One region of the Bacillus sp. V33-4 genome, then DNA from elsewhere that is predicted to be linked to it. Evidence: riboswitches for the same ligand, from Rfam matches in the RefSeq annotation. Region 1 holds a riboswitch; each other region holds the start of a gene.

Region 1 (6,043 bases):
GAAAATTGGGCCGGATTCCATACCCGCTTTCCCGTAAAAAAGGAGAGAAAAAGTTCACCAGACTTTCTTGGGATGAGGCACTCGACCGGATTGCTGAGAAAATCAAAAGCATTGATCCAAAGCAGCTTGCTTTTTATTTAACCGCTCGTGGTATTACGAATGAAGTTTACTATACAGCTGCCAAAACAGCGCGTTTCCTGGGTACAAATAATATCGATAACGCTTCACGGATTTGTCACTCTCCAAGTAAGACGGCTTTAAAGCGATCAATGGGAATCGGTGCATCCAGCTGTAATTATAAAGATTGGATCGGAACCGATGTATTGGTGTTCTGGGGATCCGTTGCAGCGAACAATCAGCCGGTCTCAACGAAATATATGTATGCGGCGAAGAAAGCCGGTACAAAAATTATAACGATCAATCCATATCGCGAACCAGCAATGGAGAAATACTGGATTCCGTCAATTGCTGAAAGTGCTGTATTTGGAACAAAAATTGTCGATGATGTTTACCAGGTCAACATCGGCGGCGATATCGCCTTTATGAATGGCGTCATGAAGCATTGGTTTGAAATGGAGGAAAAACAGCCGGGCTCAGCTATTGACCATGCATTCGTCAATGAACATACAAATGGTTACAATGAGCTAAAAGATCATTTAAAAATCCAGGACTGGGAGCAGCTCGAGAAATCGTCTGGTGTAACCCGGGAAAGAATGCTTGAATTTGCAGAATTACTTGCCGGATCAAAATCCGCTGTCTTTGTGTGGAGCATGGGCTTAACCCAGCATCGCTTCGCAACCGATAATATTTCACAAGTAGCAAACCTTGCAATGCTTCGCGGCTTTATCGGTAAAAAGTATTGTGGTGTTATGCCAATCCGCGGGCATAGCGGTGTGCAGGGATCAGGAGAAATGGGCGCCGATCCGTTTGTTATGCCGGGCGGAGACTTTGACGAGCAAAACATTGAAAGAGTTGAAAAGGTCTGGAAATTCCCGATTCCGCGTTGGCAGGGGGATACAGTCGGGCAGACGCTTGAAAATATCATGCTCCCGGACGACCATGAACGCAAGGTGAAACTATTCTTTACAAGCGGAGGCAACTTCCTTGAAACGATGCCTGATCCGAATTTTATGAAACAAGTATTAGAGAATGTTGAATTACGTGTCCATCAGGACATTATCTTTAACACTTCTACACTTGTTGACGCGCAGGATGAAGTGATTGTGCTGCCGGCGATGACCCGCTACGAACAGCCGGGCGGAGGAACTTCAACAAGTACTGAACGAATGGTTTACTTTAGTTCAGAAATTGACGGGCCGCGTATTGAAGAAGCTCGGGCAGAGTGGGAAATTTATGTTGATCTTGCTTCAAGAGTGTTTCCTGAGAAAAAGCATCTCATCCATTTCAATAATGCTGAAGAAATTCGTGCGGAAATTGCTGAAGCTAATCCGTATTATGACGGAATTCAGCATTTGGAAAATCGCGGTGACGTTTTTCAATGGGGCGGTGCGTGGCTGTGTGAAGATGGATTATTTCCGACTCCAAACGGAAAAGGAAATCTTTTGTCGATCGAAATTCCAGAACTCCGCAAAACGGAAGGCCATTTCTATGTAACATCACGCCGTGGTAAACAGTTCAACTCAATGGTTTATAGCGACAAAGATTCATTCAACGGGGCTGACCGTTATGACATCGTTATGAACGCAGAAGATGCAGCAAAATTGCGGATTAATGAAGGTGATACAGTTGTTGCGTATAACCAGTTTGGCACCTATCAAGGACGAGCCAAATTTGAAGATATCAAATCCGGCAATATCGCGGTCTATTGGCCGGAAGGAAATGTTCTTCTTCCAAAGGGTGTATATGAAAAGTACTCGCAAATTCCTGAATACAATACAGGTGTGATTCTAGAAAAGGCAGACACCTTCCATGCCCAGAAAGATAGAAAGTATGTTGAAAAAAGAGTAGAAGAATTAGAAATGAGTGTCGACTAAGTCGGGTTTCTTCTATAATATATTCTTTTAGGATCCGGTCAGATTTTTTGAACCGGATCTTTTTTGGTTTGAGAGGGTGAGCAGACCAAATTTGTTACGATGTCTTCCCAAAGAAAGTCCTGTTATTAAATGGGGTTCGCTTAATATCCGGTTCATTATACCCACTTCCTGCTGTTGCTAGTTTTAAGTCGATCACTACTCGGGGAAAACAAAAATCCACATGAAACATCAATGTAACGTTATCGTTAACAGCTTGTAAAATAAATCCGCTAAACTATGAATACTAATAGCAGAACTTGGAGGTATTTATGGAATCATATTTGCAAAAATCGCTTGATGAGTGGAAAGAAGAAATTTCTGAAGTGCTTGATGCCGTAGAAAAAGAGTATGAAGAAGTAAAGCAAGATCTCAAGGTGTATTCATATAAATACGGCATTACAAAACAAGTGATTCAATCGACGGTTAATGATGAGATTATTAATCATATCCGCCAGCTATACCATAAGCCTTTTGAAGAAAAATACCAGGAATTGAAGGATTATATGCGTGAACTTGACGAAAAAAGAAAAGTATTTCAAATGTTTGTACATAAAATCGATGAAGTAAAACGGAAAGAAACAAATCCAGTGGCCACTCATGCAGTGCAAACCTTCTAAATTTATATAATTTCTGCCCGTGTCGGTGTCCCTGCATGGGTTTTTAATTTTTTCCTAAAACGAGCAAATTATTTCATAATTCGAATGAGATATGAGAAAATGAAATGGAAATTTTTATAAGGAGGAAAAAAGTATGAGAAGCCTGACAGATACGACTACGTTACATAATGGAGTAAAGATGCCATGGTTCGGATTCGGTGTATTTAAAGTCAAAGAGGGTCAAGAAGTCATCGAGTCGGTCAAGGCCGCGTTAAAAGCGGGTTACCGGAGCGTTGATACTGCTGCAGTTTATAAAAATGAAGAAGGAGTCGGCCAGGCAATCAAAGAATCGGGCGTTCCCCGCGAAGAGTTGTTTGTGACGACAAAAGTTTGGAACGCGGACCAAGGCTTTGATTCTGCGCTAAATGCATTTGAAACGAGTTTAAAGAAGCTGGAGCTTGACTATGTAGATCTGTATCTTATTCACTGGCCGGTCAAAGGGAAGTATAAAGAAACCTGGAGAGCTCTCGAGCAGCTTTATAAAGATGGAAGAGTTCGCGCAATTGGCGTAAGTAATTTTCATATCCACCACCTACAGGATCTTCTTGCAGATGCAGAAATTAAACCGATGGTCAATCAGGTTGAGCTGCATCCATTGCTTGCACAAATTGAGCTGCATGAGTTTTGCAAAAATCAAGGCATCCAAATGGAAGCATGGTCACCATTGGCACAAGGTGAATTGCTCAATAACAATGCCCTGAAGGAAATTGGCGCTAAATACCATAAATCACCTGCACAAGTCATTCTTCGCTGGGATTTGCAGAGAGAAATAGTTACGATTCCTAAATCAATCAATGAAAATCGGATCATCGAAAATGCGAACATTTTCGATTTCGAACTTTCACGGGACGATATGGAAAAGATAAACTCGTTAAATGAAAACCGTCGCGTCGGAGCAGATCCAGACAATTTTGATTTTTAATGACAGAATTGATTTCATAAAAGGAAAAACGGTTTTGTTATTGAGAATATATGGATGACCCATTCTCTTGATAAGCGTTGCCCAAATTCTGGTTTTGTCACATTAAAAAATTGACAATTAATCTCGTTTCATATATAGTAAATGACAATATAACCGCATATGTTTACTTCTTATCCAGAGAGGTGGAGGGATTTGGCCCTTTGATACCTCGGCAGCAGACTCTTAAAGAGCACTGTGCCAATTCCAACAAGCGTTATGCTTGGCAGATAAGACAGGATTGGATATAACGCCAACCTCTTCTTATTGTTACGGAATGGACGATAGGAAGGGGTTTTTATTTTACCAAAAACCCACTAAACCAATCGGAATAAATGAGAATAGGAGCAAGTATAAAGTGAAAAAAATAGATTGTTCTGCCGAACTGGAAAAGGAAATTTTCATCGCCAAGCTGCTGGACCTCGGCATTTATAAAAAAGGGGACCGCCAACTGTTTGAATTATCGCTCGATGACCTCACGGAGGAATATGAAAGAATTATGAATGTAAAAATTTTTGAATGAGAGGAAGAGGATTTATGATCGGTCACATAAATATACCATGGAAGAATCAAATGCTTGCTGCTTCGATTGATTTTCCCGTATCATTTCAGCAAGGGGCTTCCTATCCACTCGTCATCATTTGCCATGGGTTTACCGGGAGCAGGATCGGTGTCGATCGTCTGTTTGTTAAAACGGCTCAACATTTAAATCTTGATCAATGTGCCGTGCTGCGATTTGATTATGCTGGATGTGGAGAAAGCTCTGGTGAATATGGAAAAAATGGTTTGTGTGAGCTGATTGAGCAAACAGAAGCAGTTATTGATTATGCTTTTGAGCAGAACGCCCTCATTGTGGAAGAAGTGTTTTTATTGGGGCACAGTCTTGGAGGGGCGGTGGCCTTGTTGACCGCAGCAGGGGATGCAAGAGTTCGTAACCTGATTCTTTGGTCAGCAGTCGCAAATCCGGACATTGATATTAAAATGATTGTCGGGAAAGAGAGATTGCAGGAGTTGTCAAAATCTTGCCATGTAGACTATTTGGGTTATTACCTGACAGATAACTTTTTTAACTCTTTGGAAAAGTATAAGCCGTTAACCGTGGCGCGGGAATTGACCGGAAATGTACTGCTTATTCACGGAACCAATGATGATGAAATTCCGGTAGAGTATTGCCGTCTCTACGAAAAAGCTTTTTCTAAAAGAGGGAAAGGAACATGTCAAAGGAAAGAAATCAGCGGTGCCAATCATACATTTTCCGATGCTGAGCACTTTTCTAAATTAATTTCGGTGACAAGGGCATGGATCAAAGCCAGAAAAAGTGAATCCAGTTTCTCTGATGTTTCTTAACAAATTTAACCAAAAAGCATAACAACTATGATGGCTTTATGCTTTTCTTATTAATTGTTCCCTTACACTCACCAAAAAGCAGAGCCGACTAAAAGCCGGCACTGATCTTTTATAATATTCTTCTTCCTTGTTGTGATAGGGCATAGTAAATGCCGTGCTGCAAAGTCTGAAAACAATGGTATTGGCTTAATTTCACTTTTACTTCCGTAATTTGCATGCTGATCTCCGCAGACATACCGACCAAAATCGTCTCTGTTCCAATCAACCTGGCAGCAGCTGCAAGTTTAACGATTAAATCAATCGCATAATTATTCAAGCTTTGATGTAAAGCCGTCAAATCAAGAACCAAATATTTTGCCTGGTAATGGGGGAGGCGGTGCAGTGTTTTTTCAATTAGCTCATCGGAACGAAGATCATCATATTGACCGAGCAGGGGAACAACGACAATTTCCTCCAAGACCGGAATAATCGGTGAAGAAATATCGCTAATTAAATCCGTTAAATTTTTTGTTCGTTCTTCAACAAGTTTTTCCAGCTTTTCAATCTCTTCTGTTTCTCGTCTTCTCGCAAGTTGGTGAATATTTTGGTCAACAGTGACGGTAGAAGGGAAGTATTCAAACTTGCAAAAATCATCGCCCTCAATTTGGCTCTGGAGAATGTTATAGCCGATATTCTCGCCAAACAGACCAGACAGCAAGCCTGCAAAATGGCTGGGAAGAAAAGATCCGGCACGGGTCTTTTCCTGGGCTTTATTAATTTTATATTCCCATGAGTTTTTCATTCGAATAACAGCCGTCTTGTCGGTTTCACTAATTTCGTCTACAACAATTCGGCCCCAGCCTGCAGAAGCATATGTATTTGTGAGTGCTGAAACGATTGCTTCTATACGTAAAGACATACTCTGGAAATATTCACCAACAACGATTCCCTGTCGAAAGCCCGCAGCTTGAATCACAAGATTTGCTGCATCATCGCCAGAAACTTCTTCAATTGCATCAAAAAAAGTTTTCATTGCCGACGAAATCCAAAATAGGACTGCATCGTCCTTT
Region 2 (6,043 bases), on a different contig from region 1:
TGCTTTCTTCTTAACTCTTTTGAAAGCGATAAATCATGCCAGGTGATATGTGAACTTTTACTCAAAAATAATCCTCCCCGATCCGTTATGCTCTCACTGCATTTTCCTGTAATCCTGCAATTAACACTTCGACCACTTCTTTGCGGCTGAAGGTACTTGGAGGGGTTTCGCCATTTCGCAGCAATTCTCTTACCTTTGTTCCCGAAAGAATGACATGGTCCACGCTTGAGTGCGGGCATGTTTTCGCTGACGCCATATTTTCGCATTTAGAGCAGTAAAAGCTGTGTTCAAAAAATAATAGGGTAATCCCCAATTCTTCCGGATAAAATTCGCTGAAAATCTTCTGTGCATCATAAGTGCCATAATAATCGCCAACCCCGGCGTGATCACGGCCGACTATAAAATGGGTACAGCCATAATTTTTCCGGACGATTGCGTGGAACACCGCTTCACGCGGCCCTGCGTACCGCATCGCTGCTGGAAATACAGCCAGAAACACACGATCGAGCGGATAATAGTTTTCAAGTAAAATTTGATAGCTTTTCATTCTGACATCAGCGGGAATATCATCCGATTTTGTTTCACCAACGAGCGGATTTAAAAATAATCCATCAACCGTTTCGAGCGCCGTCTTTTGGATATATTCATGGGCCCTGTGGACGGGATTCCTCGTTTGAAATCCAACGACGGTTTTCCAGCCCTTATCCGCAAATATTTCTCTCGTTTGCTGCGGATCTAAGTAGAATGACTGAAAATCGTTCCGCTCGATCCGTTTTATAAGGGTAATCTGCCCGCCGATATAGACATCACCTCTTTGGAAAAGTTTGTTTACCCCTGGATGTTTAAGCTCTCGTGTCCGGTAGACAGATTGCGCTTCTTCATGCTTATCCGAATAATAGATATCGGAGATCGTCATGATTCCGTATGTCTCGTCCTTGCTGACCAGCCGCACTTCATCGCCGAGTGAAAGCTTGATTGCTTCTTGTTCCGTAACCGGCAGCGTAATGGGAATACTCCACACTGTACCATCCGAGAGGCGCATTCTATGTAAAACAGATTCGTAATCTTCCTTTCTCATAAACCCATCTAACGGACTGTATGCGCCTGTCCCAATCAATTCAAGATCACTTAATGCGATTCCATCCAGCTCAATCTGTTTGGCAATTTTTTTATAATCAAATGAAGGATTCCAGCGATTGATTAATGTTCCCCCATGCGGAAAGCTTAATGTCATATTAATTTCCTCCTGTCCTTTTCAAAATCAAGTATCCTTATAGGAAAAATAGGTTTTTCAGCTAGATGCCTCCGCCTTTTTCATAAATAATCCTACCGTCTTCTCTTATTGTTTTCGCCAAGCTAAGCGTTCCAAGCGTTGCAGCACAAACACTGAATAAAACAATCACAGAATATAGGTCACTCTCGACAAATATCTTCACAAAGCTGTATGAAACCACCAGCGAGACGATTGGCGAAACGATCCATACTTTAAGAATTTTGTTGATGATTTTCTTTTTCAAAATACCCCATCCATTTTGCGATGCGCCGATTCCAATAATAGCTGTGCTGGTTACCTGTGTCAGCGGAACGGGCAGGCCGTAAATGGAAGCAAGGATAACCAGGAATGCCCCGGTTCCTGAAATCGCGCCGCCTTCCAGCAAGGAGAAGTTAGTAATCTTTTTCCCATTTGTTTGCAAGACACCCCCGCCCATAAATATCGCACCGAGGGCGATAAATAAGCCGCCAATGAGAATACCTGTATGAATCGGTACGATTCCAGCGCCTACCAACGGCCCAACCGCATTGGCAACATTGTTCATGCCCGCTGAAAAAGCTTCAAAGAATCCAACAATGATCACAAATACAGCGAGCGTTTTTTGCATCTTTTCATTTTTCAAGCCCGGATAGTGCTTCTCCAGCTTTTTTATAAACTTTCCTAACAGAAGTGCAATCGCAAACCCTGCAGCAGGAACGATAATCCAAAAGCTGACGATGACCAAAATATTATTGATGTACAAAGCCTGATAGGCAATTCCCACACCGACAACAGATCCAACGGTAATTTCACTGGTCGAGAGCGGTATCCCCATCAGGTTGGCGATAAATAAAGATATGGCTGCTGAGGATAGGATGATCAACACCACTTTTACGGTCAGCAGCGACTGCGGAATAATGTCTGTTCCAATCGTTTTGACCACTTCACTCCCGCCCACGGCAGCCCCGGCAAAAATAGCAATTCCGCACAATACCAATGCCTTTCTCCTGCTTGGAATAGCGCCCGAACCGTATGCGATGCTAATCGAAGCCGCTGCCCCGCTCGCTCCAATATTCATCGCAAAAAACAGGGCGACGATACAAGTTATATAAGTTAGGATCATATTGATTACCTCTTATTGATGAAGTCCGCATTCAATTTTATTCTGGCCGGTCCATCGGCCTGACCTCAAGTCCCCGCTATTGAAAACAGGTGCAGTGCACGTCTTGCAGCCGATACTTGGGTAACCATGATCATGGAGAATGTTATACGGCAAATTGTTTTTGTGGGCGTAACGCCAAATATCCTTCCACGTCCAATGGATGAGCGGGCAAATCTTCACCGATTGAAAGCGGTGGTCTTTATTGATAAATTGTGTATGTTTCCTTGTTTCGGATTGTTCTCTCCTTAATCCCGACAGCCATGCCGCTGTTCCTGAGAGCACGCTGTTAAGCGGAGTAACTTTTCGAAGTTCACAGCATTTGTTCGGGTCGCTCTTCCATAGTTCATCCCCGTATGTGTGCGCCTGTTCTTCCAGAGACAAATCGGGTTTGTTCAGTTCAATGACTAATTGCGGATATTTCTCCTTCACTTGGTCAATTAACTTGTAAGTCTCCGCGAAATGAAGTTCAGTATCGAGAAAAACGATTCTCGCTGTTTCATTTACTTTGGAGATCAAATCGATTAAGACAATTCCTTCAATCCCAAAACTGCAGGCATAAACAAGGTTTCCCTCTCCATAATGCGAATACGCCCACTTAAGAACGTCTAAGGCCCCTTTTGTCTCGTTAGCATACGAAAAGTCCAGTGCCGAAAATGTATCAAAATTTTGATACGTGATTAATTGCGCCAAATCAATCCCTCCAAATTCCAAAAAAAGAGACAGTTCTAACCGGTAAGGTTAAAACTGCCTCTAGTTTATCTAGTCAGCAAGCTCACTTAATTCTAAGTTTTTCATTTTTTTCAATTTGCACGACTACACCGTCCTGAACAACCAGTGTGATTGAACCGTACTTCATCCCCGCCAGGATTTCCTGCAAATGCGAATAAATTTCATCGAACTGATTTACTTTCTTTCCCAAGCAAGCCCCTCCTTCTAAATAAAAAAACCTTTCCACTTCGGAAAGACTCATCAGGTAAGAATATGTTTACCTTATCTTCCAAAATGGTTTCACATTTTGTTGGATTTAGCACCTTGCTTGTTCAGCAGGTTGCCGGACTTCATCGGGCCAATTCCCTCCGCCGCTCTGGATAAGTTTATTTTTTCTAAATTTTAACACAAAGGAATTCCATGTCAATACTTTAAAGTACTGAAATGAAAAATAGGAATTTAGTCCAGTAGAACCGATCAAAGCTACGAAAAAGATTAATTCCTATAATTCCGATGAGTTCTATTTAAATTAACAGGATACCAGTTAGTTGTCAATCGTAATTTTTAAGTTTCTCTTTCCCTGGTACGTACATATGATGCAATACAGACAATTTAAAATTTTTTCAAAATCTGATGATTTGACATTTTTAGCGGCTCGTAAACCGTCATGAAAGACTATCTCAATTCTCTACGTCCACCCTATTTTAAAAAAGAGTGATTTTCTTAATTTTTAAAAAATGGTTGACACAAGTATGTGGATGTTGTAAATTTTAGTCAATTGAATACAAACGATTTCTTATCGAGAGAGGTTGAGGGAATGGCCCGAAGACACCTCAGCAACCATCAATGCCCTAATAGCATTGAAAAGGTGCTAAATCCTGCAAGTTTTTTATGAACTTGAAAGATGAGAAGAACGGCTGCGTCCAGCATACAAAGTCTTCTTCTTGAAGGCTTTTTTTATTTCTTAAAGGAGTGGTGGCAATGTACAAAATAGATACGAAGCTGGCCCAAATCGGCAACAGGAGCGATATTACAGGATCGGTAAGTCCGCCTGTTTACTTCTCTACGGCCTACATGCATGAAGGGATCGGCGAATCATCCGGCTATGACTATATCCGAACAGGCAACCCAACCCGCCAGCTCCTCGAAAAAGCGATCGCAGACCTTGAACATGGTGACCAGGGTTTTGCCTGCAGTTCGGGCATGGCAGCGATTGCCACATTGCTATCATTGTTTCAATCAGGCGATGAGTGGATTGTCAGCAAAGATTTATACGGTGGCACATATCGATTGCTTGAACACGGTTTCAGGAAGTGGGGATTAACGTGTCAATACCTCAACACAAGCTGTGTTGAGGAGTTGGATAAAAAAATAACTCTACAAACGAAAGCCATTTTTATTGAAACCCCAACCAATCCCCTAATGGAGCAAACCGATATTGGCGCTATTTCAGAGCTGGCCAAAAAGCATGGATTATTGCTGATTGTCGATAACACATTTTATACACCCATTCTCCAGCAGCCCCTCCTTCTCGGCGCTGACATTGTCATACATAGCGCCACCAAGTACCTCGGCGGTCATAATGATGTGCTGGCCGGGTTGATTGTTGCCAAAGGTAACGATTTATGTGAAGCTCTTGAATTCCACCATAATGCAGCGGGCGCAGTGCTCAGCCCTTTTGATTCATGGCTGTTAATCCGCGGCATGAAAACTTTAGCGCTCCGGATTGAAAAACACGAGGAGAATGCAAAGAAGCTTGTTCAGTACCTTTCAAGCCATGAAAGTGTAACAGATGTCCTTTACCCCGGCAGAGGCGGGATGATTTCTTTCAGAATCAAGGATGAGACATGGGTGAACCCTTTTTTAAAAGGATTATCCTTGATCACATTTGCTGAAAGCCTTGGCGGTGTCGAAAGCTTTATTACTTATCCCGCAACGCAAACACATGCGGATATCCCGGAGGAAATCAGAATCGAAACCGGGGTCTGCAACCGTTTATTAAGATTTTCCGTTGGCATAGAAGCTGTGGATGATTTAATTGATGACCTTGAGCAAGCATTCAGATCCGTCGTTGAGGAGGCTACCTTATGAAAGTGAGCAGTGAAATACATTTTGAAACGAGGCTTCTGCATAATAGCCAGAAAACGGATCAGGCAACTGGTGCTGTAAGTGTTCCGATTCACCATGCCTCCACTTTTCATCAATTCGATATTGAAAACTTCGGAAAATACGATTATAGCCGGAGTTCCAACCCGACACGCGAAGCTCTTGAGGAGGCAATCGCCGATCTCGAAGAAGGCACAAGGGGCTTTGCCTTTTCATCCGGAATGGCAGCAATCTCGACAGCCTTCCTTCTTTTGTCTTCTGGTGACCATGTCGTGATTTCCGAGGATGTTTACGGAGGAACATACCGCATGGTTACAGAAGTTCTTTCGAGAATGGGAATTGAATATACGTTTGCCGATATGACAGATCTTCACGCCGTCCGGGAGGCCGTTCAGACTAATACAAAGGTTTTTTATGTTGAGACACCTTCAAATCCCCTCTTAAAAGTTACCGATATACGAGCGGTCAGTGAACTGGCAAAAGAGCACAACGCATTAATTTTTGTCGACAATACGTTCCTGACCCCGGCTCTGCAGAAACCTTTGTTATTGGGAGCCGACGTCGTCCTGCACAGTGCAACAAAATTTTTATCCGGCCATAGTGATGTTGTCGCCGGACTCGCTGTCGTCAAAGATGAGGAATTGGCCGGGCGACTTTATTTCCTGCAAAATACGATTGGTGCCGTTCTTGGTGTCCAGGACGCCTGGCTGGTATTGAGAGGGTTAAAAACGCTTCATGTCAGGCTGGAACAATCTTTAAAAAGTGCAGCCCAAATTGCCTGTTTTTTAAGAACTCACCCTGCCATTCATAAGGTG
Region 3 (6,043 bases), on a different contig from region 1:
GAAGCGGCAGCTGAGTTCTATAAGCGGGAGTATGAGGTCGAGTTGGACCCGGATACAGAAGTGGCCGTATTGTTCGGCGGAAAAGCAGGTTTGGTTGAAATTCCGCAATGTTTATTAAATCCGGGGGATACTGTGCTAGTTCCTGATCCGGGTTATCCGGATTACTGGTCTGGGGTAGCATTGGCGAGAGCGGAAATGTTGTATATGCCATTGCTTGAGCAGAACGGTTTTCTCCCTGATTATCATGATTTAAGCGCGGACGCATTAGCAAAAGCAAAGTTAATGTTCCTGAATTACCCGAACAATCCGACCGGAGCAACTGCGACCCTTCCGTTCTTTGCAGAGACCGTAACGCTTGCGAAACAGCATGACATTTGCGTTGTCCATGATTTCGCATATGGAGCAATCGGTTTTGATCAGCAAAAACCAATCAGCTTTTTGCAGGCGGAAGGCGCCAAGGAAGTCGGCATTGAAATTTACACTTTATCGAAGACGTATAACATGGCCGGCTGGAGAGTTGGTTTCGCTATTGGTAATAAAAGCGTAATCAGTGCGATCAATTTGCTTCAGGACCACCTTTATGTCAGCCTTTTTGGAGCAGTACAGGAAGCGGCGGCAGCAGCTTTACTGGAATCGCAGGAATGTGTAGAGGAACTGAACCAATTATATGAATCGCGGCGAAACACGTTTATTAACGGGCTGCAATCGATAGGCTGGGAGGTTGCAGCGCCAAAAGGTTCATTCTTCGCCTGGCTAAAAGTACCGCCTGCGTTTACATCCCAGCAATTTTCCGACTATTTGCTCGAAAATGCCCATATTGTGGTCGCACCGGGAATAGGATTTGGGCAATGGGGTGAAGGCTATGTCAGAGCAGGGCTATTAACCTCGGAAGAACGATTGCAGGAAGCAGTCAGAAGAATCGAATCTTTAGAAATATTTGATAAAGGGGATTGACAACTGGGAAATTTCCTGCGATAATCCAAATTAATTTGAACTATCATGAACATGATTATATGAAAATCGTTTTCTTATCAAGAGCAGGCGGAGGGACGAGCCCGATGAAGCCCGGCAACCGACTTGGATTATTCCAGGCACGGTGCTAATTCTTGCAGCATTCGCTGAAAGATAAGGAGATGTTAGTTTGAGATGCTAACCTCTTCTTTCTGAAGAGGTTTTTTTGTGGCCAAAATGAAAAAGTTGGCCCTCGCGTTTAAGGAAAGGATGATCGGCATGAGTGAAATAATTGCTACATATTCAGTCTATGATGCTAAACATAATCCCGAGAAGAAAGCAGAGGAAATTGCCCTCGGCTTGACGATAGGGTCATGGACAACTCTGCCCTACTTAGAGCAAAAACAATTGAAAAAGCACAAAGGGCGTGTTGTCTCTGTCGAAGGTCTTTCGGAAGAAAGCAGCAAAGAGGAAACAAAGGCACTGATTAAAATTGCCTACCCTGCTGTAAATTTTTCAGCGGATTTACCGGCGATCTTAACAACCGTTTTTGGGAAGTTATCACTGGATGGAAAAATAAAATTAATAGACTTGCAGTTTAGTGATTCCTTGAAAGCCCTTTTTCCCGGTCCCCGTTTTGGAATTGAGGGAATTCGTGAAAAAGTAAATGTTTATAACCGGCCGTTGCTAATGAGTATTTATAAAGGCGTAATCGGCAGGGACTTGCCGTACTTGCTTGCGCAGCTGAAAGAACAAGCTCTGGGTGGAGTCGATATTGTCAAGGATGACGAAATTTTGTTCGAGAACGATCTGGCTCCGTTTGCAGCGAGAATTTCCGAAGGGAAAAAGGTGTTAACGGAAATCTATGAGCAGTCAGGACAGCGGACCTTATATGCGGTGAACCTGACTGGCCGCTCATCGGCTCTCAGGGATAAGGCGAAAAAGGCAGCCGAGCTTGGGGCGGATCTATTATTGTTCAATGTTTTTGCTTACGGACTCGATATCCTTCAGGAATTGCGGGAGGACGACAGCATTGCCTTGCCGATTATGGCCCATCCGGCTGTCAGTGGTGCACTCGCTTCATCATCGGTATATGGACTGTCTTATTCGTTGTTATTAGGAAAATTATTGCGATATGCAGGAGCGGATTTATCTTTGTTTCCGTCTCCATACGGCTCGGTTGCCCTTGAAAAAGAACAGGTTTTGTCAATCGCAGAGGCTTTGACAACAGAAGATGCGTTTAAACCAGTGTTTCCAGTGCCGTCGGCAGGAATTCATCCAGGCCTCGTGCCATTATTGTACAGAGACTTTGGAAATAACAGCGTAATAAACGCAGGCGGCGGTATTCACGGTCATCCGGATGGCGCAAAAGGGGGCGGCCTTGCATTCAGGCAAGCGATCGAAGCGGTTTTAAATGGGCAATCTTTGCTGGATAAAGCAAAACAGCATGATGAGTTGCGGGCAGCGATCGAACTATGGGGCCATCAAGAGGTGACTGCATAATGAAAAAGCTTGCTGTATTTTGCGATTTTGACGGGACGATCACCGAGCAGGACAATATTATTGCGATCATGCAGAAATTTGCGCCTTCCGAGTCGGAACAGCTGAAGGAGCAGATTCTTTCCGGGCAAATTTCGATCAAGGAAGGTGTGGGAAAGCTATTCTCGCTCCTCCCCAGCTCTCTAAAGGAGGAGATTATTGAATTTGCGGTTGAACATGCAGTAATCAGGGCTGGATTTAAGGAGTTTGCCGCCTTTTTGGCTGACAAAGATATCCCGCTTTATATTGTCAGTGGCGGAATCGACTTTTTTGTAGAGCCGATTCTGGAGGGGACTGGACCAATTACAGGCTTATATTGTAACGGATCTGATTTCAGCGCTGAAAGAATAAAGATACTGTGGCCTCACAGCTGTGACAGTCACTGCTCCAACGGCTGCGGCTGCTGCAAACCTTCTGTCATCCGCAGCCTGGATGGAGAAAATCTCGATAAGATTGTCATTGGTGATTCGATCACAGATGTCGAGGCAGCCAAGCAAGCTGATTTTATTCTTGCAAGGGACTTACTTGCCAGGAAATGTGAAGAGCTCGGGCTTCCTTACAAACCATTTAATACTTTCTTTGATTGCATCGATTCTATAAGAGAGAAGATAGGGGTGAGAGCATGAGTCTTCTTCAGGAAAGGTGGCAGGAGCTCGCCGACGTCAAAGATGAACTTGCACAACGTGATTGGTTTATGGGGACAAGCGGAAACCTGGCCATTAAAGTAGGCGCGGATCCGTTGACTTTTCTTGTAACCGCGAGCGGTAAAGATAAACGGAAACGCACGAGTGAAGATTTTCTGCTTGTTGATGCAAACGGGAGACCTGCTGAAGCTACCCATTTAAAACCATCGGCGGAGACATTGCTCCATTCGGAAATTTACAAGCGCACGAATGCTTGCTGCAGCCTCCATGTCCATACAGTTGATAATAATGTCATTTCAGAACTATTCGGGGACAGGGGAGAAGTCACATTTAAAGGCCAGGAATTAATCAAAGCCTTCAATTTATGGGATGAGGATGCAGTGCTTACGATTCCAATCATTCCTAATCACGCCGATATTCCTGCTCTGGCCCGGGAATTTGCCGGGCATGTTTATGCGCAAAAAGGCGCAGTTTTGATTCGCAATCATGGCGTTACCGTCTGGGGTGAAAGTGCTTTTGAGGCGAAAAAGCTTCTGGAAGCCTCAGAGTTTTTGTTTCGCTACACGCTTCGTCTACTGGAGCATAAACCCGAGCTAATTAAAGCAGTTTAATAGAAAAGGAGAGAAGTAGTATGGCACATATTGTATTTCAAAAAACTGGTGAAAAATTAGTGAATCAAGAAGAAGTAGCAGCCTTTCTGGAAAGCCAGGAAGTCATTTATGAGAATTGGGACATCAACAAGCTTCCAGCTCACCTCCAGGAAAAATTCCTATTGTCTGACGAAGAGAAAGATGCAATATTAGCAGTTTTCAAGGATGAAATCAGCGATATTTCAGCTCGCAGGGGCTATAAAGCACATGATGTCATTTCTCTTTCTGAAAACACGCCGAATCTTGACCAGCTTCTGCAAAACTTCCAGCAGGAGCACCACCACACAGATGATGAAGTCCGTTTTATTGTCAGCGGACACGGAGTATTTATCATCCAGGGAAAAGACGGCGAATTTTTTGAGGTTTTCCTTAACCCGGGCGACCTGATTTCGGTGCCTGAAAATATCCGTCATTACTTTACGCTGCAAGACGACAGAAAAGTAGTCGCAGTGCGGATATTTGTAACTACTGAAGGCTGGGTGCCGATCTATGAAACACAGGAGATTAATTCATAAAATCAAACAGCTCCCCCGCAATTTGCGGTGGGAGCTATTTTAATTTTAAAATAAATGCTGCAGTTGATCCAGTCGACTAACATTTTAGAATCGAGAAAAATTTGTCGAAAATGATCATAGTCTGGATAGGATTATGTCGAATCCAAGTAAATATAAAAAATATTTTGTCTAATTTTGCGAATCTATTTACAACTATAGAAATTGCTGTAATAATTCTTCAGTATACAAAAAAATGTAGATAGACCGGAAGAAAAACCGGACCGGAAAGCTAAGGGGTAGGATTAGGAGGATAAATATTGTATCAGAATGGAAACAAACTGCTGGAAGAAATCCAAAGGAAAAGACAGTGCATGATTGAAAGTGCGACAATAAACGGCTTTACAAGTGAAGAAACGATTCGCTGCAGCGAGGAGCTTGATCAGCTCATTTACCAATTTCAGATTAAAATACATAAGGGACAGAAAGGCTGGGAAGAAAGCAGATTACCCTATAAACAAATGATCGTCTGGCCAAAAGCTCTTACTCCCATTTGTAAATTAATCTAATGTAAAAAGGGACCATTGTGGTCCCTTTTATCGTGCTGGACTAAGCATACACATAGATCCCCCTCTTCGGATGGAAAAACTTCAATTGGAACTTCATCCATAAAGATTCATATATATGAATTACCCAATTTAAATATTACAAAAATTCGCTCAGATGTGATTTTTGTCATTGTTAATCTGTGAATTTTTTTTATAGTAATACTAAGGTTACTTTGATTTCCAATTGATTATTATTATTAACCCGTTGACCTTTCAGCCTATGATCTACTCCAGAACTCTTTCATTTTATATCACAGCAGCAGTTGGTGCACTAAGATATTAACGTTATTCGAATGGATTGTTTTCATTTGTTTGTACTATGCCCGTGTTGCGATTCATATATCGTAATACAGACATTTTATAAATATTTATAAGGAAAGCGCTTTCGTTATGGCTTTATAAAAGGGAGGGAATGAGATATATGCATATTGTCGTCTGTGTCAAGCAAGTTCCAGATACAAAAATTATCAAAATCAATCCGAAAACGAATACCCTTGACCGCCGCAGTGCCCCGGCAATTTTAAATCCGTATGATGCGCACGCTGTCCAGGAAGCAGCGCGGATTAAAAGGGTAACAGGCGGTACCATTTCCGTTTTATCAATGGGTCCGCCCCAGGCGACTGCCGTCATTAAAAAAAGCATTGAAATCGGAGCCGACAGGGGCTATTTGATTTCTGACAGAGCTTTCGCGGGGGCAGATACGCTCGCAACTAGCTACGCATTGTCGAAGGCCTTGGAACGAATATCAAAGGAGGATCCGATTGATCTGATTATTTGCGGAAAACACGCTATTGATGGGGATACAGGGCAGGTCGGGCCTGGCATCGCCCGAAGAATCGATATACCGCCCGTTACAAATGTGATTGAAGTAGCGGAAATAAACGAGAAAGAAAGAAGCGTATTAATCAAAAGAAAGCTCTCCAATGGCTACGAATTGATTCAGACTGAATTGCCGTGTCTGCTTACTGTGGAAAAAGAAATAAACGCAATCGAATATGCGCCGCTTCCAAATATGCTGAAAGCAGCGAGGTATGAGCCAGTGATCTGGACCGTAAACGATTTGGAGGACGTGGATCGGACACAGCTTGGTTTGAAGGGCTCGCCAACGATTGTCGGCAAAATGTTTTCACCTCCAAAGCCTGATGGAGGGAAACGGCTTG
Region 4 (6,043 bases), on a different contig from region 1:
AATGGATATCGGGATGGGATCAGCGATTGGAACTGCTTTGCGAAACCATAAACTGATCATACTTGAGTATGATAATGAAGGGTACATGAATACGGGCTCGCAAATGTCTTATTCGACACCGCTGGGACACATGACAAGCACTTCCAATGTCGGGAAGAGCCAAAAGGGAAAGGCATTTCATCATAAAGATACAGCACAAATTATGGCAGCAGCGAACATCCCGTATGTTTTTACCGGAACAGAAGCATTTCCGCAGGACTTGATTAAAAAGGCTGCAAAAGCACAGTGGTATGCCCAAAATGTTGGCACAGTTTACGGGAAAATATTAATAACCTGTCCATTAAATTGGAAGTCTGATGACCGCCTTGGCGAAAAAATTGTCGAGGCTGCCGTTAATTCCTGTTTCTTTCCACTATATGAAGTCGAACAGGGAATCACGGCTATTACTTACGACCCTGACAAGAAAAATAAACGCATTCCTCTGTCAGAATGGTTAAAATTAATGGGGAAAACGAAGCATTTATTGAAGGAAGAAAACAAGCAATTGTTGGCAGACTTTGAAGAAGAAGTAGAAAAGCGCTGGCAGCGTTTATCAGCAAAGCATGAGAATATTTTACTGTAAAAAAATCAGGAGAAGCGATGCAGATAACGGCATCGCTTTTCTTCATTTACTTAAGAAAATTAGTTCGTCGATACGGTGTACAGGCAAACGAAATGCTTATGTTCAAGTTAAGATAAAAAGGTTTGCGAATGGCAAATGCTTGATGGAAAAGACAGGATTTTCCCTGTTAAATGTCGAAATATTTATCTATTGAAGATTGGCAAGGAGGCAAGACAGTGAATGGAGCAATATCATACGAAGAACATCAATTCCTGAAAGAAAAAGTTGCTGCCCTCGAACACGCAAATCGATTGTTGACAGAACAGTTTAACCATGCTCCAGATGGAATGATTATATTTAACAGAGAGGGAAACATAACGGCTGGGAATTCTGCTTTCTGTAAGCATATTAATATTGACAGCAACCTTTTAATCGGAATGCCGTTGAAATCTTTAATTCCTAAAAAATATCAATTTAAGCTGGTGAAGATTTGGGCGCTATTGGAGGAAAAGGGAAGCGCAAGAGGAATTTTGCCGATTGCCTATGATGAAAAATTAACTTATTTTGAAATTAATACAAGCCAACTCCCTGTTGGGCAGGATCAGTATATTAGTATAATGAGGGATGTAACCGAGAAACAAATCATCGAAAAGAAAATTAGGAAAAATGAAGATTTATACCAGGATCTATTTGAAGAAGCGCTTGATGGGATCATATTTTGGAATGGCTGTGGAATAGTGACCCGGGCCAATCAGGCTGCATGCAAAATATTTGAATGTCCATTGGAGAATTTGCTGGGGAGAAAGCTAACGGATTTTGTTTATTCAAAAGATGATCATTTCCATAAAACAATGGATTTGTTAAAGAAAACGGGTGCCATCCGTGATGAGTTGTGTTTTCTAATGCCAAACGGACAAAAAAAATTACTTGAATTTACGTCCAAGCTCCATATTGATGGATCTAATATAACCATTGTTCGCAACGCCAGTGAACGCCATCGTATGGAAAAAGAGCTTCGCGAGAGCGAGTTGAAGTTCCGGAAGATTTTTGAAGGTGCACTTGAAGGAATTATATTATGGAATAATCATTTTGAGATCATTGATATTAACCAGACCGGCCAAAATATGCTCGGGATTTCCAGACAAGAGATTGTCGGTAAATCGTTGACGGAATTGCTGACAGAGTGCCGACTGAGCCGGCAAGAACAAGTGGAACATATGGATACCCTTCTGCAACAAGGTCAATTGAACGGTGTGGTGCAGATTAGGATAAAAAAAGAAACAAAAAAGCACATTGAGTTTTCAACAAAAAGCAACTTGATGTCGGGCTTAAATCTAATTGTTTTTAAAGATATAACAGAAAAATTGGAGATGGAAGAACAGCTCAGAAAATCTGATACTTTAACGGTTATTGGAGAACTTGCCGCTGGAATTGCCCATGAAATCAGAAATCCAATGACAGCGCTAAAAGGGTTTATCCAGTTGCTTCAGGGTAATATGAAGGATGAACATGAGATGTATTTTCAGGTGATCACAAGTGAATTACAAAGAATAGATTCAATAATCAATGAATTTCTGATCCTCGCAAAACCCCAGGCAGTAAAATTTATAGAATCGGATGTTACGAGAATTGTTAAGGAAACGGTTGAGTTGCTGACTGCCCAGGCTGTCTTGCATAACGTGCAATTTAAAACATATTATCAAGATAAACTCCCGCTGCTTTTTTGTGAGCCAAACCAGCTCAAAAAGGTGTTTATCAACATTATCAAAAATGCGATTGAAGTGATGCCGAAAGGCGGCTATATTACTGTTTCAGTTAAGCGGGCCGCAGGCGATAAAATCCATATATATGTGCAGGACGAAGGACCCGGCATCCCCGAAGAAAAATTGAAAAAGCTTGGCGAACCGTTTTATACTACAAAAGAGCGGGGAACAGGACTTGGTTTAATGGTGAGCTACAAAATCATTGAAGAGCATCAAGGAAGCATTGAAGTGGAAAGCCAGCTTGGCAAAGGGACAATCTTTCATATTTTTTTACCATTAAAGAAGGCGGGGTAGAGACTTTGAACAGGCAATATACTAGACTGCAGACCGTGATCGGTTTGTTATTCATCGTCGCTGAAAACGGGAAATTGAGCGCTGTACATATAGGGAAAGAAGACTTTGATAAACATGAAACCGGGGAGGATCTCTCAGAAAATCCGCATAATCCAGTCCTGGCTGCTGCCGTCACACAACTTGGCGAATATTTTAGCGGAACGCGAAGCAGTTTTCAATTGCCGCTAGACATAACAGGCACAGATTTTCAGCAAGCAGTTTGGAAACAGCTTGAAGCGATTCCTTTCGGGGTGACGAAAAGCTACCAGGATATTGCATCAACTATTGGCAAAGCGAAAGCGGTGCGGGCAGTCGGCCAGGCCAACAAGGCAAACAAATTCCCGATTATCATTCCATGCCACCGTGTCATCGGCCAAAATAAAACACTGACAGGCTATGCAGGCACGAGAACCGATATTAAAGAAAAGCTGCTTCGCCACGAAAAAGCTTCGTTTAAAGGTTCAGTAAGCACTTAAATGAATCAGTCCTGAAACAACATGCAAGTGCTTTAGTCGAGCAGATTGAGAAGGGCAGGGAGGGAATAAAGGAAATGGCCGAAACGAATATCGAAAGACAAAAGGTAATTGATAACTTCTTCACGCGCGATGGGAAGCTGAAAAACATTCCGGCCCAAAGGAAGAAGAAATTAATCGTATTCGAATATATGATCCGGGGTTTAACAACAGGAAAAAAATATGCGGAAAAGGAACTAAATGAGTATATAAAAAAATTTCACGAAGATTATGCAACGATCCGCCGTGAGTTTATTATCAATCATTATATGTACCGGGATAATGGAATATATGAAGTGAATCCAGAAGAGATGTGGGTAAAAATCGACGGTTAAGCGTAAATTTCCAGCCGCAGAACTGCATTCAGCGGCTGGATGAGTTTAACCAATCAGGTCTTCAATCGATTTAATAGTGCGATGATTTTTAATCAACTTACTGCCAAGCTGAAGGGCTGTCCGCTTTGCATCAAGCCTTTTGACTTTATCTTGTATGCCATCCAAGTCGGCAACATGTGACAGTCCAACCGTCCGTCGGATCAGCTCACAACCGGCAAATCCGGCAGCATCCTGAAGATATTTTTCAAGTAAATAAGCGAGAAAGCGATCGTTTGAAGAAAGCGGATCTGTATTCTGTTCTTTCCATAGTTTTGAATACTCCTGCGAAAAAGTCTTCCAAAACACTCTTATCTGGGAAGATGTTTTCCGCTGTTTTTCGGGATTGGCAATCTGTTGAAATAGCAAATTCGCCACGACTTGGCCAAGGTCAAAGCCAGCCGGCCCATAAAACGCAAATTCAGGGTCGATGACTTTTGTTTCATCGTTATTTGCAAAAATGCTTCCAGTATGCAAATCGCCATGCAGCAATGACTCTGTTTCGGTTAAAAAGCTCTTTTTGAGAAGGGCTGCCTCTAACTTTAATTCTTCATCTGCCCAGAGCTTCTCGGCATCTTTCCTCAGACCTTCTTCAAAGTCATTGGTTGGCGCATCAAAGAATGGATCGGTAAAAATCAGGTCTTCCGTGATTTTACACAGCTCCGGGTTAATAAATTTGCCAACTAGCTCCTTTTTCTCTGCAGGCTTTAAGCCATAATCAGAAGTAAAGAACAGCGTTTTAGCGAGATACTCACCGATATGCTTGGGGAGAAGTGGGAAATCCTCGCCCTGGATTAATCCGGTTCTCGCAATTGTTAAATGTGATAAATCCTCCATGACAGTAATGGCAAAGATCTCATCGCTAAAAAAGACTTCAGGAACATAATTTGGTGCCAGTTTTTTAAAAACAGACAATGCATTTGCTTCGATTGTCGCTCTTTTTAACGTTAACGGCCAGCTTTCACCAACGACTTTCGCATAGGGCAATGCTTGTTTGATGATCACACTTTGACCGGATTCGTGATCTGAAATCCTAAAGACAAGATTCAGGTTGCCATCGCCAATCTCTGATACGGTTAAAACAGAACCTTCAGGAAATAACCGCAATCTAATCGCTAAGGCGGCGGCTGAGCTTTCGGTTAAAGGTTCGTATGTTGTATTTTGTAATAAGACCATCGTTTATTCCTCCTTAGTGTGGAGGCTTTTCAGCAAATGAAAAAGCCTCTTTCTCAATGTGAAAGAGGCTTGAAGGTTATATTCTTCACGCCTCTTATCTGCCAGAAGAAAATCCTTCTGTTGGAATTAGCACCGTGCCTTAGGAGATTATCAATCCCCGGCGCATTTTAGCGCCCCATTTCACAATGGCATTACGGTCGGTTGCTGGGCTTCATCGGGCCAAATCCCTCAGCCTGCTCTTGATAAGAGAGTACTATTTTAAAATCATAATTGTTCTTCACTTGTTGATCATCATATCAATGCAAAAAGTGATATGTCAATCATTTTTTTTTAAAAATTTTTGCCGGCAAAAATCTGCACTTAATTATAGAATTCCGGTTTTCTGTCTGAGAAAATCGGGATGATTTCTCTTACTCGACGTACTTCATCCAGGTCAATTTCAGCATGCAATATTTCCTGGTCTTCGCCGGCTTCCGCAATGATTTCCCCCCACGGATCAATAATCATTGAATGTCCGGCAAAAGCATTTTTCGGATCGGATCCTGCCCGGTTGCAGGCAATGACATAGCATTGGTTCTCGATTGCCCGTGATATCAACAAGGCTCTCCAGTGGGCGAGGCGGGCAAGCGGCCATTCAGCGACGACAAACAAAGCTTCCGCTCCTTGTGCCGTATGGGCGCGAATCCATTCCGGAAAGCGGATATCGTAGCAAATCATACCGGACAGGAGCCTGTTTTCCAGCGTGAACAGGCCCTTCGAATTGCCCGCCGATAAATACAGATGTTCGTCCATAAGCTGAAAAAGATGCAGTTTGCTGTATTCATGGACTGCCTCTCCATGCTTATCGACAATGATGAGCGTATTAAAAATCCCCTCAGCCGTTTTCTTCGCAACAGACCCGCCGACAAAAGCGGTACCGTGTTGCAGTGCTGCATTCTTCAAGAAGGACTTTGTTTTGTTGGCGTCCTGATCGCCAATTACATCGAGCCGACTCAGATCGTACCCGGTCGTCCAAAGTTCAGGAAGGACGATAATATCGGGTTTTAGTTCTGCTGCATCGGCAATCAGCTGTTTCGCAGATTGGTAGTTTTGGTCTGGATTGCCAAAAGCAATGTCCATTTGAATACAAGCTATTGATAGTTTCAAAATTGTCACCCCATTCAAAAAACTAAAAAATTTCGCTTTACAAGCTGTTATTAACGTTATATCATTTGTGACTAGAATTTCAAATTCATTTTTTATAAAGCGGGTGCTAAAGTGACACGTTTTTCCCAGTCAGATTTATTA

Evidence for each region. A riboswitch is a leader RNA that binds a small molecule or an ion and turns the genes downstream of it on or off. The one in region 1 is predicted to bind S-adenosylmethionine.
Region 2: another riboswitch for S-adenosylmethionine. It lies ahead of CVD23_RS10460 (methionine biosynthesis PLP-dependent protein); the one in region 1 lies ahead of CVD23_RS12155 (Fur-regulated basic protein FbpA).
Region 3: another riboswitch for S-adenosylmethionine. It lies ahead of mtnW (2,3-diketo-5-methylthiopentyl-1-phosphate enolase); the one in region 1 lies ahead of CVD23_RS12155 (Fur-regulated basic protein FbpA).
Region 4: another riboswitch for S-adenosylmethionine. It lies ahead of mtnK (S-methyl-5-thioribose kinase); the one in region 1 lies ahead of CVD23_RS12155 (Fur-regulated basic protein FbpA).

What each region holds. Positions count from the first base shown of each region.
Region 1 covers NZ_PGVC01000031.1:9,700-15,742, forward strand. Annotated here, with positions in the region: gene CVD23_RS12140 (FdhF/YdeP family oxidoreductase) at 1-1,994, shown strand, start outside; gene CVD23_RS12145 (hypothetical protein) at 2,303-2,650, shown strand; gene CVD23_RS12150 (aldo/keto reductase) at 2,784-3,611, shown strand; SAM riboswitch class I at 3,779-3,884, shown strand; gene CVD23_RS12155 (Fur-regulated basic protein FbpA) at 4,006-4,170, shown strand; gene CVD23_RS12160 (alpha/beta hydrolase family protein) at 4,185-4,994, shown strand; gene CVD23_RS12165 (STAS domain-containing protein) at 5,104-6,043, opposite strand, start outside.
Region 2 covers NZ_PGVC01000026.1:38,533-44,575, reverse strand. Annotated here, with positions in the region: gene cysC (adenylyl-sulfate kinase) at 1-65, opposite strand, end outside; gene sat (sulfate adenylyltransferase) at 86-1,234, opposite strand; gene CVD23_RS10475 (inorganic phosphate transporter) at 1,296-2,375, opposite strand; gene CVD23_RS10470 (phosphoadenylyl-sulfate reductase) at 2,388-3,104, opposite strand; gene CVD23_RS10465 (YezD family protein) at 3,187-3,303, opposite strand; SAM riboswitch class I at 3,402-3,509, opposite strand; SAM riboswitch class I at 3,916-4,033, shown strand; gene CVD23_RS10460 (methionine biosynthesis PLP-dependent protein) at 4,104-5,213, shown strand; gene metC (cystathionine beta-lyase) at 5,210-6,043, shown strand, end outside.
Region 3 covers NZ_PGVC01000032.1:85,255-91,297, forward strand. Annotated here, with positions in the region: gene CVD23_RS12590 (pyridoxal phosphate-dependent aminotransferase) at 1-954, shown strand, start outside; SAM riboswitch class I at 1,026-1,132, shown strand; gene mtnW (2,3-diketo-5-methylthiopentyl-1-phosphate enolase) at 1,231-2,454, shown strand; gene CVD23_RS12600 (2-hydroxy-3-keto-5-methylthiopentenyl-1-phosphate phosphatase) at 2,454-3,116, shown strand; gene CVD23_RS12605 (methylthioribulose 1-phosphate dehydratase) at 3,113-3,745, shown strand; gene CVD23_RS12610 (1,2-dihydroxy-3-keto-5-methylthiopentene dioxygenase) at 3,766-4,299, shown strand; gene CVD23_RS12615 (aspartyl-phosphate phosphatase Spo0E family protein) at 4,596-4,844, shown strand; gene CVD23_RS12620 (electron transfer flavoprotein subunit beta/FixA family protein) at 5,305-6,043, shown strand, end outside.
Region 4 covers NZ_PGVC01000032.1:79,011-85,053, forward strand. Annotated here, with positions in the region: gene CVD23_RS12560 (thiamine pyrophosphate-dependent enzyme) at 1-622, shown strand, start outside; gene CVD23_RS12565 (PAS domain S-box protein) at 838-2,658, shown strand; gene CVD23_RS12570 (methylated-DNA--[protein]-cysteine S-methyltransferase) at 2,664-3,173, shown strand; partial or broken gene CVD23_RS12575 (DUF2087 domain-containing protein) at 3,167-3,544, shown strand; gene mtnK (S-methyl-5-thioribose kinase) at 3,590-4,756, opposite strand; SAM riboswitch class I at 4,848-5,005, opposite strand; gene CVD23_RS12585 (carbon-nitrogen family hydrolase) at 5,117-5,953, opposite strand; gene CVD23_RS12590 (pyridoxal phosphate-dependent aminotransferase) at 6,014-6,043, shown strand, end outside.